2 regions of the Cellulosimicrobium sp. AB352 genome follow, and region 2 is predicted to be linked to the other one. Evidence: riboswitches for the same ligand, from Rfam matches in the RefSeq annotation. Region 2 holds a riboswitch; the other holds the start of a gene.

Region 1 (5,180 bases), on a different contig from region 2:
CCGCGGGCGCGGCGACTTCACGACCCTCGCCGACGAGCTGCGCTCGATCCACTCCTACGTCGAGCTCGAGCGCGCCCGGTTCGGCGAGCGCCTCGCCGTCACCCTGCAGATCGCGCCGGAGTCGCTGACGGCGGTCATCCCCTTCCTCTCCGTGCAGCCGCTCGTCGAGAACGCCGTGCGCCACGGCCTGGAGCCGCGCGAGCACGGCGGCACGATCGTCATCACCGCGCGCGACGAGGGCACCCAGACGGAGATCACGGTCGAGGACGACGGCGTCGGCATGGACCCGGCCGTCGTGCGCGAGCTCCTCACGTCGCGCGACACGACGCACGTGGGCCTGCGCAACGTCGACACCCGCGTGCGCCAGCTCTACGGCGACGACCACGCGCTCGACATCGAGACCGCGCCCGGCTCGGGCACGCTCGTGCGGCTGCGCGTCCCGCGGTCGCAGCCGCTGCACGAGACGGAGGTGAGCGTGCCGTGACCACCCCGGACCCGGCTCCGGCCGGCGGTCTCCCCGGCGGGGCGGGCGACGCCGTCGGGCTGGACGTGCTCGTCGCCGACGACGAGCGGCCCGTGCTCGACGAGCTCGTGGCCCTGCTCCGCCGCGACCCGCGCGTGCGCACCGTGCGCGGGGTCGCGAGCGGCTCGGAGGCGCTGCGCGAGCTCTCGTCGCGCACGGTGGACGCGGCGTTCCTCGACATCCACATGCCGGGGCTGACCGGCCTCGACCTCGCCCGCGCGCTCTCGCGGTTCGCCGACCGCCCGGCGGTCGTGTTCGTGACCGCCGACGAGGCGCGCGCGCTGGAGGCGTTCGACGTCGAGGCCGTCGACTACGTGCTCAAGCCCGTGCGGCGCGAGCGGCTCGCGCGGGCCGTCGACCGCGTCGTCGAGCGGGTCGCGGAGCGCACCGCGGCGGGGCGCGCCCCCGCGACCGACGCGGCAGCGCCCGCCAGCGCCGCCGCTCCCTCGCCCGCGGCCGGTGGCCCGGCGGGAGGCGCCGCCCCGGCCGACGAGACGCTCGTCGTGACGGTCGGCACAACGACGCGGCTCGTCCGGCGCAGCGCGGTGCGGTGGGTGCAGGCGCAGGGCGACTACTCCCGGCTCGTGACGGACACCGAGCAGTTCCTCGTGCGCGAGCCGCTCTCCGACCTCGAGGAGCGGTGGGCGCCCGCGGGGTTCCTGCGCGTGCACCGGTCGTACCTCGTGGACCGCGCGGCCGTGACCGCGGCGCGGTTCGGCGGGGCGCAGCCCGCGCTCGTCGTCGCCGGGCACGAGGTCCCGGTGAGCCGCCGCATGGTGCCCGCGGTCCGCGAGGCGCTCCTCGGGCCGCACCGGGGCGCGCCGTGACGGGCACCGACCCGCGTCGGGACGCGCGCGTGCGCGTCCGGTCCACGGACGTCCCCGCGGGCCCGAGCCCCGGCGAGGGCACCGCCCCGCGGGGCGGCGCGGCGTCGGGCACGGCGCGGGCTGGCGAGCCCGACGACGCCGCGACCGCGTACACGCGCGGGCTCGTCCGGGCCCAGCTCCGGCTCGGGCTGGCGTGCGTGGCGTCGTTCCTCGCCGTCGTCACGCTGCTCACGGTGACGATGAGCGGCGTGCCCGCGCTGGACGACGTCGTGGTGCTCGGCGTGCCGCTGCCGTGGCTCGTGCACGCGTACGGCTTCTACCCCGTGATCGTCGCGTTCGCGGTCGTCTTCGCGGTCGCGGCGGCGCGCAACGAGCGCCGGTACCGCGCGCTCGCCGAGAGCGCGGGCGCGCCCGACGAGCCCGGCCCCGACGACGGCGGTGCGCCGTGACCAGCACGCTGCCCCTCGTCGCGATCGCGCTGCTCCTGCTCGCGACCGGGCTCATCGGGTTCTACGGCCTGCGGATCTCGCGCACCACGAGCGACTTCTTCGTCGCGTCGCGCACCGTGCGGCCGGTCTGGAACGCGTCGGCGATCAGCGGCGAGTACCTGTCCGCGGGCACGTTCCTCGGGCTCTCGGGCCTCGTGCTGCTGTCCGGCGCGGAGGCGTTCTGGTTCCCCGTGGGGTACGCGGCGGGCTACCTGCTCGTCCTGCTGTTCGTCGCGGGCCCCCTGCGGCGCAGCGGCGCGTACACGATCCCCGACTTCGTGCACGCCCGGCTCGACTCCGTGGTCGCGCGCCGCGTGACGAGCGTGCTCGTGCTCGTCATCGGGTGGCTCTACGTGGTGCCGCAGCTCCACGGGGCGGCGCTCGTCATCACGAGCGTGGCCCCGGTGCCGCCGTGGGTCGGCTCGGTGGGGATCGCGGTCGTGGTGAGCGCCGTCGTCGCCGCGGGCGGGATGCGCTCCATCACGTTCGTCCAGGCGTTCCAGTTCTGGGTCAAGCTCACCGCGCTCGCGGTGCCGCTCGTCGTCGTGCTCATGGCGCTCGGCGGGGCGTTCGAGCCCGGCGGCGCCGTCGTCACGTTCGACCCCGCCGCCGTGTTCCCCCACGAGGCCGGGCCGGGCGGCCTCGACGCGTACGCGACCGTCTCGCTCCTGCTCGCCCTCCTGCTCGGCACGACCGGCCTGCCGCACGTCCTCGTGCGCTTCTACACCTCGCCCGACGGCGGCTCGGCCCGCCGCACGACCGTGGTCGTGCTCGTCATGATCAGCGTGTTCTACATGGTGTCGAGCACGCTCGGGCTCGTGGCGCGGGTCGTCGCGCCCGACCTCGCGGCGCCCGGGGTGGCGGACACCGTCGTCCTCACGCTGCCGACCCGCCTCGTGCCCGGGCTCGGCGGCGAGCTCCTCGCCGCGCTCGTCGTCGCCGGGGCGTTCGCCGCGTTCCTCGGGACGTCGTCGGGGCTCGTGGTCGCTCTGGCGGGCGTCGTGAGCCAGGACCTGTTCGGCGGCACCGTGCGGTCCTTCCGCTGGTCGGCGGTCGCGTGCACGCTCATCCCGCTCGCGTTCGCGCTCGTCACCATCCCGCAGGGCCTCGTGACGAGCGTCGGGACGGTGTTCGTCTTCGCGGCGTCGGCCCTGTCCCCCGTGATCCTGCTCGGCGTGTGGTGGCGCGGCCTCACCGCGCGCGGCGCGGTGGCGGGCATGGTCGTGGGCGCCGTCCTGTGCGCGACGGCGCTGCTCGCGTCGTCCGCGCTTGTCGCTGCGGGGTACGGGAGCCCGTCCGGCAGCACGGCCGACGGCGTCCCCGGCGTCGTGCGCGCCCTGCTCGCCCAGCCCGCCGCCTGGACCATCCCGCTCGCGACGGCGACCGTCGTCGTCGTGTCGGTCCTCGACCGGCGCGGCCCGCCGGTGCGCACCGACCGGTTCCTCCGCCGCCTGCACGTGCCCGAGCGCCGTCGGGCCTGAGACCTGGAAGGCCGACGACGACCCTTCGCCGCGCTCGGCGTCTGGGACCTCGCTCGAGCACCTGAAATCCGTAGCGTAGGAAACCTGAAATTCGTAGCGTAGAGAGCCTGAGATCCGTAGCGCGGGGCGCCGCTACGCCTCCGGCCGATCCCTCCGCATCTCACCTGGCGGGCGCTCTCGACCGCATGTCGGATGGGTCGTAGGATCGTGCCAACCATCCAGAGCGGTCGAGAGTCCTGGCTCGACGACACCGCAGCAACCCGCCGACGGAAGCCTCCCGAGGACAAAGGTGCTAACGCCAGGGTCGATGGAGTGACGCATGACCTCAGAGGCATCCTTCGCGCACCGTCCGGGCCGTCCTCGGCCGACGGTGTCGTTCGAGCTCATGCCCCCGCGCCGACCGGACGCGGCCCCGAAGTTCTGGGAGACGGCACGCCGTCTCGTCGCGACGCACCCCGACTTCGTGTCCGTGACGTACGGCGCCGCGGGCACCGACCGCGCGACCGCGCGCCAGGTCGTCGGACGCCTGCTCCAGGGCACGCCCGTGCTGCCGATCGCGCACCTCACGTGCGTCGGGGCGTCGCGCGAGGACGTCGAGTCGGTCATCACCGACTTCCTCGACGAGGGCGTGCGGAGCTTCCTCGCGCTGCGGGGCGACCCGCCGCGCGACCAGCCGGACTGGCAACCCGCGCCCGACGGCGTCCGGTCGTCGACCGAGCTCGTCGCCCTGCTGCGCGAGGTCGAGGCGTCGCGCTGCGCGTCCGACCCCGCCGTCGCGCTGCGCGGCGCGGCCCGGCCGCTGACGATCGCCGTCGCGACGTTCTGCGACGGGAACCCCGCCGCCGGCACGACGCGCACCCAGGAGGTGCGCCGCCTCTGGCAGAAGCAGCAGGCCGGCGCGAGCTTCGCGATCACGCAGCTCTTCTACGACGCGTCGTCGTACACCGACTTCGTCGCCGAGGCCCGCGCGGCCGGCGTGACGATCCCCATCCTCGCCGGGCTGCTGCCCACGACGGAGCCCGCGCGGCTCCGTCGCGTCGAGGAGCTCACAGGCGTGCGCGCGCCCCAGCAGCTGCTGGACGCGCTCGACGCCCTGCCCGACCCGGAGGCGCAGCACGCCTACGGGATCGCGTACTCGGTCGACCTCGCGCAGCGCGTCCTCGACGCGGGCACGCCCGGTCTGCACGTGTACACGTTCAACAAGCACCGCGCCGCTCTTGACCTGCTCGAGGGTGTCCACCTCGGCGGCGGGTCGGTCGGGACCGGGGGCGGCGCCAGCGCCGCCGCCGCCCCGCTCGTCCCGGACCTGGCCAGCGGGCCGTGGGTCACCGGCACCTCCCTGCCCACGACGAGCGCCGCCACGCACGGCGCGCCCGTCTGACCGGTCCTCCGGACCAGCAAGAGGTTTCGATCATGGCCACTTCCGTACACTCCCCTACCCAGAACCCGGTCGGTTTCCCCGCCGGCACCGTGCTCGGCTACCCGCGCATCGGTCGCCGCCGCGAGCTGAAGAAGGCCGTCGAGGCGTTCTGGGCCGGCAAGACCTCGGCCGAGGAGCTCGAGGCCACGGCCCGCGAGCTGCGCCTCGCGACCGTCCGCCGGCTCGTCGACCTCGGCCTCGGCGCCGACGACGCGTCCGTCCCCGGCTCGTTCTCCTTCTACGACCAGGTGCTCGACGTCGCCGCCTCCCTCGGGGCGGTCCCGTCGCGGTTCGCGTCGCTGACCGACGACGCGGGCCGCCTCGACCTCGCGGGCTACTTCACCGTGGCGCGCGGCCAGGGGGACGACGCCCCGCTCGAGATGACCAAGTGGTTCGACACGAACTACCACTACCTGGTCCCCGAGATCGGCCCGGACACCC
Region 2 (5,180 bases):
TGCCGAACAGGTGCGCGCCCGACGGCGGCTGCAGCCGGTCCGCGGGCACGCCCGTCAGCGGGTCGTACGACGTGAAGAGCTGCGGGACGACCGCCCACGCCGTGACGAGCAGGACGACGAGCACCGCGACGACCAGCCCGGGACGCCGCACGGCGTACCGCGCCCCGCGCCGCCACCGGCCCGCCGTGCCCCGGGTCCGCACGCGGCCGTGCCGGAGGATCGCGCGCGCGTCCTCGCGGTCCTCGACCTCGATCTCCGCGGGCGTGCGTCCCTCGGGCGCGTCGGCGGGCGGGGCGTCGGGGGCGAGCGCGCCCGACGGCGGCACGTCCGCCACCGCGGCACGGTCCGCGACCCGGGCCTCGTCCCGGAGCACGATGCGCACTCCCGGCCTGGTGCTCATGCGGCCACCGCCTTCTGTCGAGCGTCGATCCGGGGGTCGAGCAGGGGGTAGAGCAGGTCGACCACGAGCGTGACGACCACGAACACGAGCGCCGAGAGGACGACGACCGCCTGCACCACGGGGATGTCCTGCGCGTCCACCGACGTCACCGTGAGCCGTCCCAGGCCCGCGCGCGAGAACACCGTCTCGGTGACGACCGTGCCGCCGAGCAGCCCGCCCACGACGACCCCCAGCACGGTCAGCGCGGGGATCGCGGCGTTGCGCAGCGCGTGACGGAAGTGCACGCGCGCGCGGCTCGCGCCCTTGGCGCGCGCCGTCTCCACGTACGGCTCGCCGAGCGTCCCGCGCAGGCTCCGCGCGAGCACCTGGGCGAGCGCGGCGCTCGCCGGCACGGCGAGCGTGATCGCCGGCAGCACGAGGCTGATCGCGCCCTGGTTGCCGATCGCGGGGAACAGCGGGAGCTGGAAGGAGAACCACTGCAGCAGGAGGAGGCCCAGCCAGAACGGCGGCAGGGCGACGCCGAGCGGAGGGAGCGACGCGAGCGCGTGGCGCAGCCAGGCCGCGCGCGGGAACGTGCTCGCGATCGCGATGCCGACGCCCGCCACGACGGCGAGGACGAGCGCCGCGGCCGTGAGCCGGAGCGTCTCCGGGAGCGCCTGGAGCACGAGCTGCGTCGCGGGCGCCCCGGACGCGTACGACGTCCCGAAGTCGAGCCGCAGTGCGTGCCACAGCGCGTCGGCGTACTGCACGAGCACGGGCCGGTCGAGGCCGTACTGGGCGCGCAGGGCGTCGAGCAGCGCGGGGTCCACCTGGTCCGCCTCGCCTCCGCCGCTCGCCATGAGCGCGGCCGGGTCGCTGGGCAGCAGGTAGAGGACGAAGAACGAGATGGTGAACGCCGCCCAGAGCACGAACAGGCCCTGCCCGGCGCGACGCAGGACGTACCGGCCCATGGTCGGCCTCCTTCGTTGGGGGATGCCTGCCTGCCCGACGCCGCGGCGTCGGGCAGGCGGGCCCGGCGGGTCAGCCCTGGGTGACCCAGGCGTCGTAGAAGTCGAGGCGCGACGACGCCTCGAACGTCAGGCCGTGGACCGTGTCGGCGGCCGCGATGGTCGTCGAGAGCTCGTAGACCGGGATCGCGTGCCCCTTCTGCACGAGCAGGCGCGACGCCTCCGTGACGAGCTCCTGCCGCTCGGCCGGGTCGGTCGCCGCGGCCGACGCGTCGAGCAGGTCGTCGACCTCTTCCGCGTCACGCTGGTTGATGTTGCGCGCGTTCGCCGAGAAGATCGTCCGCAGCACGTCCGGGTCGGAGCGCGTGAGGTTGTAGTAGTCGAAGTCGAAGTCGCCGCTCTCCTTGATCGCCTGCGACTCGGCGACGGTCACGTGCTGGAGCTGGAGGTCCACGCCGATCTGCGCGAGCTGCTGCTGGACCAGCTCGAGCGGCTCCGGCACCTGCCAGAACGTCACGGTCGTGGAGAGCTTCTGGCCGTCCTTCTCCCGCACGCCGTCGGCGCCCTCGACCCAGCCCGCGTCGTCGAGGATCTTCTTCGCGCCCTCGGGGTCGTAGGCGAGCTCGTCCGCGACGCTCTCGTAGAGCGGCGTCGAGTGCGACAGGACGCTCGTGGCCGGCTCGTCCTGCGCGCTGAGCACGGTGTCCGCGATCTGCTCGCGGTCGATGCCCTGGAGGATCGCCGTCCGCACGGCCTCGTCGCCCGCGAGCGGGCTCGACTCGTTGGGGAAGAGGTTGAACACGACGCCCGGGTTGGCGCGGTACTCGAGCCAGAACCCGTTCCCGTCGAACTGCGGGAGGTCGACGGTCGAGATCGCGGCCGTGGCGTCGATCTGCCCCGACTGCAGGCTGCCGCTGCGCACGCTCGCCTCGGGGATGACCTTGAACGTCACCGTGTCGAGGTAGGCCTCGCCCTGGTGGTCGCTCGCCTCCGAGCCCCACGCGTAGCCCGCGACCTTCTCGAGCACGATCTCCTGGTCCTGCGTGTACGACTTCACGGAGAACGGGCCGGAGCCGACGAACTTCCCGGCGCAGCGGTCCTCGACGCTCAGGTCGGCCGAGGACGGGGCGAGGAGGCCGAGCGAGAACGTCGACGTCGCCTGGAGGAACTGCGCGCTCGGCTCCGCGAAGTCCACCGTGAGGGTCTGCGGGTCGGTGACGGTCGTGCCCTCGTAGCCGACGAGGTACTGCGACCCGAGCGACGCCGTCGCACCGAGCGCGACGATCGCGTCGAAGTTCGTCTTCACCGACTCGGCGTCGATCGGCGTGCCGTCGGCGTACGTCGCGTCGTCGCGCAGGTGGAACGTGTAGCTCGACGCGTCGTCGTTCACCTCCCAGCTCTCCGCGAGCCACGGCAGGATCTCGCCCGACTCCGGGTCCTGCGCCGTGAGCGACGCGACGGTCTGGCGGGCCGCCGCGATGGCGTCGTTGTTGCCGACCTGCTGCGGGTCGATGCAGTGCGAGTCGACCGTGAGGGCGAACGTCAGGTCGCCGCCCGTCACGGGCTCGCCGGACGGGCTGGGCGACCCGTCGCCGTCGGACGCGCCGGAGCCGCCGCCCGCGCACGCGCTGAGCAGGAGGCCCGTCGCGGCGGCCGCCGCGGCGACGGTCAGGGACCGGCGTCGGTGAGGTGTGGGGATCATGTCGTGCTGCTCTCCTCGTGTGCCGGCTGAGGACCGGCGGTCGTCCGGCGCCGGTGGTCGACCGTGCCGGGCCCAGGGCCGGCGCGGCGGGGGACCCACCGGGGTGCCGTGCTTACCGCGCGGCGGGAGCCACGCGGTCAGGTCGTTCCCGGAGCACCCCGTCACGTCGAAGGGTTGCTGGTCAGCGAGCCGGGCCTGCGTGCTGACGCTCGTCACCTGGGAGCAGGAAAGACAATCTCGACCAGGTGAGTCAAGTATCGAGACGGCCGTCCCGCCAGACGGACGGTTGTTTCCTGCTCCGCGTCGTCGTGACCCGTCGCCGGGGCTGCCACGAGCACGGCGAGGGCCCGCCTCGCCGGGCGAGACGGGCCCCTCCCTCCGGTCCGGCGATCGCTCAGGCCGCGGTGAACCCCGCCGCGCGGCGGGTGTCGGCCGGGCTCCACAGGTCCGTCTTCACCTCGGCCTGCACGACGGGCACGACCTCCTCCGCGAACCGGCGCAGCACGTCCTCCTGCTGCGCCGCGGGGATCAGGTGGTTCACCGAGACGGACTGCAGGTCGTGCCGGTACGAGGCGTGGTAGTCGAGGATCTTCTCCGCCACGCGCTCCGGCGACCCCACGAGCGCGGGCCCGCGCTCGACGGCGTCCTCGACCGTCCGGAAGCTCGGTGCCTTCCCGACGGCGTCCGGCCCGTACCCCCGGCGCGCCGCCGCCGCGACCTGGCCCTCGTAGATCGGGCGGTACTGCTCGATCGCCTCCTCCGTCGTGTCCGCGAGGAACAGCCCGCCCGAGCCCGACCCGACGAACCCGTACGCCGGGTCGTGCCCGTGCGCCGCGTACTGCTCGCGGTAGCGGTCGATGAGCACCTGGTAGTTCTCGCGCGGCTGCAACGCGTTGGCGCTGACGATCGGGTCCCCGTACCGGGCCGCGAGGTCGACCGCGAAGCGCGACGTCGCCGACCCGTGCCAGATCCGGAACGGCCCGGCGAACGGCCGCGGCAGCGTCGTCGCGTGCTCCAGCGCGTGGCGGTGCCGCCCGCTCCAGCTGACGTCCTCCTCCGACAGCAGCAGGCGCAGCAGCTCGTAGTTCTCCTGGAGGTACTCGTACTGCTTGTCGAGGTCCAGCCCGAGCAGCGGGTACTGCAGCACCTCGTTGCCCTTGCCGATGACGATCTCCAGCCGCCCGCGGCTCAGTTGGTCGACCGTCGCGAGGTCCTCGGCGACGCGGATCGGGTCGAGCAGGGACAGCACCGTGACGCCCGTGCTCAGCAGGATGCGCGACGTCCGCGCCGCGACCGCGCCGAGGATCACCGTCGGCGCCGACGACAGCACCTCTCCCGCGTGCCGCTCCCCCACCGCGAACGAGTCGAACCCGAGCTTCTCCGCCAGCACCGCCGTGTCCACGACCCGGTTCAACCGGTCGGACGGCGCGACCGCCTCCCCGGTCACGGGGTGGGGCGGGTTGAACACGATGTCGAGTACCTGGAACCGCACGGTCCTGCTCCTTGCTGTCGGTGTCGTCGTTCGGGGGGCCGGTACCGGCGCGTTCGGCAGCTCCGGTCGTGATCGGCACGCGCAGGTGCCGAACCCGACCGGAGCTGCCGACCCGGGGCGGGGTTGCCGATCTGTCAGGCCGCGGCGGCCTCGGCGGCGGCGGCGTCGCGCTTCGCGACCTCCTCGCGAACGAGCGGGATGACGTAGCGACCGAAGTCGACCGCGTCGTCCAGCAGGTCGTAGCCGCGCGCGGAGATGACGCGGACGCCGAGGTCGTAGTACGCGAGCAGCGCCTCGGCGACCTGCTCGGGCGTGCCGACGAGCGCGTTGGAGTTGCCGGCGCCGCCGGTGGCCTTCGCGGTCGCGGTCCACAGCGCGGTGTCGAAGCGCTCGCCCTGGGCGGCGATCTCGAGCAGGCGCTGGGAACCCGCGTTCTCGGGCTTGTCGATCGGGTGCCGACGGCTGAGCTGGCCCCCCGCGGCGGCCTTGCGCGCCTCGATCCGGTCGAGGATGCGGTGCGCCTTCTCCCAGGCGAGCTCCTCGGTCGGCGCGACGATCGGCCGGAACGCGGCGTGGATGCGCGGCGGCGTCGTGCGGCCCGCGGCGGCGGCCTCGGCGTGCACGCGCGCGATCTGCTCC

What was found. A riboswitch is a leader RNA that binds a small molecule or an ion and turns the genes downstream of it on or off. The one in region 2 is predicted to bind S-adenosylmethionine.
Region 1: another riboswitch for S-adenosylmethionine. It lies ahead of ACPCUX_RS15985 (methylenetetrahydrofolate reductase); the one in region 2 lies ahead of ACPCUX_RS10280 (ABC transporter substrate-binding protein).

What each region holds. Positions count from the first base shown of each region.
Region 1 covers NZ_JBMVFX010000024.1:49,832-55,011, forward strand. The annotation lists gene ACPCUX_RS15965 (sensor histidine kinase) at 1-484, shown strand, start outside; gene ACPCUX_RS15970 (LytR/AlgR family response regulator transcription factor) at 544-1,350, shown strand; gene ACPCUX_RS15975 (heavy metal transporter) at 1,347-1,799, shown strand; gene ACPCUX_RS15980 (cation acetate symporter) at 1,796-3,319, shown strand; SAM riboswitch class I at 3,531-3,633, shown strand; gene ACPCUX_RS15985 (methylenetetrahydrofolate reductase) at 3,639-4,700, shown strand; gene metE (5-methyltetrahydropteroyltriglutamate--homocysteine S-methyltransferase) at 4,733-5,180, shown strand, end outside.
Region 2 covers NZ_JBMVFX010000012.1:4,778-9,957, forward strand. The annotation lists gene ACPCUX_RS10270 (ABC transporter permease) at 1-400, opposite strand, end outside; gene ACPCUX_RS10275 (ABC transporter permease) at 397-1,350, opposite strand; gene ACPCUX_RS10280 (ABC transporter substrate-binding protein) at 1,421-3,049, opposite strand; SAM riboswitch class IV at 3,153-3,266, opposite strand; gene ACPCUX_RS10285 (LLM class flavin-dependent oxidoreductase) at 3,444-4,541, opposite strand; gene ACPCUX_RS10290 (LLM class flavin-dependent oxidoreductase) at 4,676-5,180, opposite strand, start outside.